2 regions of the Streptomyces sp. NBC_00846 genome follow, and region 1 is predicted to be linked to the other one. Evidence: predicted binding sites of a transcription regulator. Region 1 holds the regulator's gene; the other holds the start of a gene.
The links. The regulator HspR, encoded in region 1, represses chaperone genes until heat shock. The targets are predictions, from matches to a motif close to TTGAGNNNNNNNNNCTCAA.
Positions count from the first base shown of each region.

Region 2: the regulator HspR is predicted to act here: its motif matches at 1,195-1,213, upstream of lon (endopeptidase La).

Region 1 is NZ_CP108846.1:3,461,945-3,464,395, forward strand. Features, by position in the region: gene OG936_RS15950 (LuxR C-terminal-related transcriptional regulator) at 1-662, shown strand, start outside; gene OG936_RS15955 (hypothetical protein) at 851-1,072, shown strand; gene OG936_RS15960 (heat shock protein transcriptional repressor HspR) at 1,109-1,555, opposite strand; gene dnaJ (molecular chaperone DnaJ) at 1,557-2,451, opposite strand, start outside.
Region 2 is NZ_CP108846.1:5,202,389-5,204,839, forward strand. Features, by position in the region: gene OG936_RS24105 (RNA-guided endonuclease InsQ/TnpB family protein) at 1-167, shown strand, start outside; gene OG936_RS24110 (hypothetical protein) at 181-381, opposite strand; gene OG936_RS24115 (TnsA-like heteromeric transposase endonuclease subunit) at 664-1,035, opposite strand; gene lon (endopeptidase La) at 1,236-2,451, shown strand, end outside.

The DNA.
Region 1 (2,451 bases):
TCACCGTGCTCGAAGGCAGGCCTCTGATCGAGTCGGCCATTGCCGACACCACGCGTGGGGCCAGGCAGGAAATCCTCACCCTGCAACCCGGCAGCACCCGGCCGCCCGAGCAGCTACAACTCGCCCTGACGAACGCCAGGTCGACGCTGGACCGAAGCATCCCCCTCCGCCACATCTACCAGCACTCGGCGCGCTACAGCCCGGAGCTCAGGTCCTACGTGGGCCAGATACCCGCAGGAATTCTGCAGGTGCGCACCCTGGAGCAGACCATCGAGCGCCTCCTCATCTTCGACCGCGCCGTGGCCTTCATTCCCGCCACCCCCGACCGCGACGTGGCCCTGAAGATCCGCCACCCCGCGCTGGTCCGCTACTTCGTCCAGGTCTACGAAGTCCTGTGGGCGCAGGCCACGCCGCTCACCGAGAACCTGCCGACAACGACTCCCGGCGCCTCCGTCACCGCCGTCCAGCTCAGCATCGCCCGTCTCCTCGTCGAGGGCCACGTCGACGAGATCGTGGCCCGCAAACTGGGCATCAGCGTCCGCACCTGCCGCGCACACATCTCCCGGCTCATGCGGACGCTCAACGCCTCCAGCCGCGCTCAACTCGGGGCACGCCTCATCCAGTCGGGAATGGTCGACGAAGAGCCTCGCTGCGTCCCGTGAGCGTCACAACGAGGCCGAAGACACCGACGACACATGCAACGAAGATGAGAGCCGGCCGCGCGTTCCGCCCCTGTGCCCCGCCCGGAAAGGCGTCCCACCGGCCCTCCGCGTACATGCTCAGGTCACTGCCGTCGTGGACGTAGCCTCCGCGTTCCGGTTCGGACGGCGCCCACAACACGTTGACCGTGGTGCCGTTGCGGGGCCTGCCGAAGGTGTACGCGCCCTTCATCCCGGTAGCCGCGTACGGCTTCCTCGCTCATGTCCTTCCGCACCGCGCGCAACAGCTGCACCACGGTGGCGGCGCTCACCTCAGCGCCTCGCGCTTCTCGATGGACCGGATGGACCGGATGGACTCGATCGACTCGATGAACGAAGGAAAAAGGCCCGTCACCCGTGAAGCACACGGGTGACGGGCCTTGTCCGTCGTGCGGATACGCCTGACCCGCTCAGCTCTTCGGCCGCTTCGGCCGCCAGACCACCAACGCGCCGGTCTGCTGCACGTCCTGGTACGGCACCAGATCGCGCCGGTACGAGGCATGCACCTGGGCCTCTCGCTGCTGCATCGCCGCCGCCGCGCCGTCCACCGCCGCCGAGAGTTCGGCGACGCGCTGCTGGAGGGCCGCGACCTGGTTCTCCAGCTCGATGATGCGCTTGATGCCGGCGAGGTTGATGCCCTCGTCCTGCGACAGCTGCTGCACGGTGCGCAGCAGCTCGATGTCGCGGGCCGAGTAGCGCCTGCCGCGCCCGGCCGTGCGGTCGGGCGAGACCAGGCCGAGGCGGTCGTACTGGCGCAGCGTCTGCGGATGCAGGCCCGAGAGCTGGGCCGCGATCGAGATCACGTACACCGGTGTTTCATCGGTCAGTTCGTACGGATTACGTCGTCGGCCGTCCACCTCAAGCTCCCTTCGCTGCCTGGAAGAGTTCTGCCCGCGGGTCACGGCCCGCAGTCGCCTTCCGGTAGGCCTCCAGTGCTTCCCTGGCCTCGGTGTTCAGGTCCCTGGGCACTGTCACCTCGACGGTGACCAGCAGATCGCCCCGGGTGCCGTCCTTGCGTACGGCGCCCTTGCCCCGGGCGCGCATCGTACGCCCGTTGGGGGTGCCGGCCGGCAGTTTCAGGGTGACCGGCGGGCCGCCGAGCGTGGGCACCTTCACCTCGCCGCCGAGCGCCGCCTCCGTGAAGTCGACGGGCACGGTGACGGTGAGGTTGTCGCCCTTGCGGCCGAAGACCGGGTGGGCGTCGACATGGACCACGACGTACAGATCGCCGGCCGGTCCACCGCGCTCGCCCGGACCGCCCTTGCCGCGCAGCCGGATCCGCTGACCGTCCGAGACGCCCGCCGGAATCCTGACCTGCATGGTCCGGGAGGACTTCGCCCGTCCACTGCCCTTGCAGACATCGCAGGGGTCCTGGGCGATGAGGCCCCGGCCCTTGCAGTCCACGCAGGGGTCGGTGAGCGAGAAGCCGCCGCCGGTGCCGCGCGACACCTGCCCGGTGCCGAGACAGGTCGTGCAGACCCTGGGGGTGCCGTTCTTGTCACCGGTGCCGGAACACGCCTTGCAGGGCGCCTGGCTGGACATCCGCAGAGGGACCGTGGCCCCCTCGACCGCCTCGGTGAAGCTGAGCGTCACCTCGGACTCGATGTCCTGGCCGCGGCGCGGCTGCACCCGCGTCCCCGTACCGCCCCGGTTGAACAGGCCGCCGAAGACATCGCCCAGACCGCCGCCGCCGCCGAAACCGCCGGCTCCGCCGCCCTGGCCCCCGCCCTGGGCGCCTCCGAAGAGGTCGCCC
Region 2 (2,451 bases), 1.7 Mb from region 1:
GGACGTGCGGCTGCGGAACGACCCACGACCGGGACGTGAACGCAGCGAAGAACCTTCTGGCCGCCGGGCTGGCGGTAACAGTCTGTGGAGCTGGTGTAAGACCTCAACGGAGTTCTCCGGGCAGGCAGTCGGCGACGAAGCAGAAACCCCCACGGCGCGAGCCGTAGGAATCCCCCTCGTTCACGAGGGGGAGGAAGTCAAGTTGGCCCAGTGACTGATGGGATCATTGTCATGCTCTTTGTATCGGTAGTCGGGGTGTCGTAACCGGCGGGCGATCTCGGTGTTGAAGAGGCGGCGGTTCCAGGTCGATTCCTGCGCCTGCTGTCTCCAGTCGGGCGACGCAAAGAGCGGGGCCAGCGCGACGGCTTCGGGATAGACCACGGCGCAGAGGCGCGCGACGGAGAAGGTCGTTTCGGCTGTTTCGGGCGGGATGAGGATGTCCGCCCGGCGGACCCAGTCGTGCCATGCTCCGCCGTTTTTGCTCTCCGGGAGTGACCAGAGCTGGCCGCAGACGAGTATGGCGGTGAGGACGGCGTCGTAGGTGATGGCCCAGCCGTGACGCCGGAGGATGCGCAGATGCCGGCGCTGTGCTTGAACGACTTCCGGGAGGGCGCCGTTCCTCCTCGCGCAGGCGCTCGGGCAGCGCTGCCTGTTCGGCCGCCGTCAGCAGCCGGGATGGGACCGGCTCATGCGCGACGAAATGGCCCCATCCCTCCTTCGTGGCCAGAACGGCTGAGACGAGATCCCCACCACCGACGGGTCGAAGTCCAGGAGCATCACGTGATCGCGCTCCAGCCAGGACTCGTACCCGATGTGCCCGCCCACCGTGGACGACCACCACGGGCCCGGCAGATGCCGCTGGCCCTTGTACGACTTGAACGCGCGTACCGGCGCGACGTCCTCGAACCGCACTGCCCAGGCATCCACCAGCGGCCGACGGAACTCAGACCCGTCCCGGTCGGCGTACGCGACCTCGAACCCCTCCGCCGGCGGTCCGGGGACTCCGCCCGGCAGTACCCCTAACGAACCTGCCACGACTCATTAACCCGAGCCCGCGACGAAAGGTCACTCTGCAAAACGAAAGACCAGACGAAGCGTGAAGCTGCAAAGCGAAGAGATCCACGTCAAAAGACAGCGTTCAGCTGATCGCTCACAGCGAACACGCTCCAGGGAACAATGAGCGGCTCACAAGCATTGAGCCTGCATAGCTCAACTTGACTGCCGAAGGGGAGATCATGGCTACCGAGTCGAATGCGGTCACTCCGCTCGCCCTACCCGTGCTGCCGCTCGACGACGAGGTCGTGCTGCCCGGGATGGTGGTGCCTCTGGACCTGTCCGACACCGATGTACGCGCCGCCGTGGAGGCCGCACAGGCGGCGGCCCGCGAGGGCGGCGGCAAGCCCGAGGTGCTGCTTGTGCCACGGGTCGACGGGACGTACACCGGCACCGGTGTCATCGGCACCGTCGAACAGGTCGGACGGCTTTCGGACGGGGATCCGGGCGCGCTCATCCGCGGCCGTGGCCGGGTACGGATCGGAGCCGGGACCAGCGGTCCGGGCGGGGCGCTCTGGGTGGAGGGGGCACGGGTCGACGAGGCCGTCCCCGATCCTTCCCCAGCCTCGAACAAGCTCGGCCGGGGAGCCCCCATTCCCGGGGCCGCCGCCGAGCTGGTCAAGGAGTACAAGGCACTCGCCACCAGCTGGCTGAAGAAGCGCGGGGCCTGGCAGGTCGTGGACCGGGTCCAGCAGATCGAGGACATCTCCGCGCTCGCCGACAATTCCGGATACTTCCCCTTCCTCACCACCGCCCAGAAGGTGCAGCTCCTGGAGACCGTCGACGCGGTCGCCCGGCTGAAGCTCGCCATCCAGTGGCTCGGTGAACACCTGGCCGAGCAGGACGTCGCCGAGTCCATCGCCAAGGACGTCCAGGAGGGCGTCGACAAGCAGCAGCGCGAATTCCTGCTGCGGCGCCAGCTCGACGCCGTACGCAAGGAGCTCGCCGAACTCAACGGGGACCCGGAGGACGAGTCCGACGACTACCGGGCGCGTGTCGAGGCCGCCGGCCTTCCCGAGCACGTCCGCGAGGCCGCGCTCAAGGAGGTCGACAAGCTGGAGCGTTCCTCCGACCAGAGTCCCGAGGGCTCCTGGATCAGGACCTGGCTCGACACCGTCCTCGAACTGCCGTGGACGGAGCGGACCGAGGACGCGTACGACATCCGCGGCGCCCAGCGGATCCTCGACGCCGAGCACGCGGGCCTGCAGGACGTGAAGGAGCGGATCACCGAGTACCTGGCGGTGCGCAAGCGGCGTGCCGACCGCGGCCTGGGCGTCGTCGGCGGGCGGCGCGGCGGTGCCGTGCTCGCGCTGGTGGGGCCGCCGGGCGTGGGCAAGACCTCGCTCGGTGAATCCGTCGCGCACGCCATGGGCCGCAAGTTCGTCCGCGTCGCGCTCG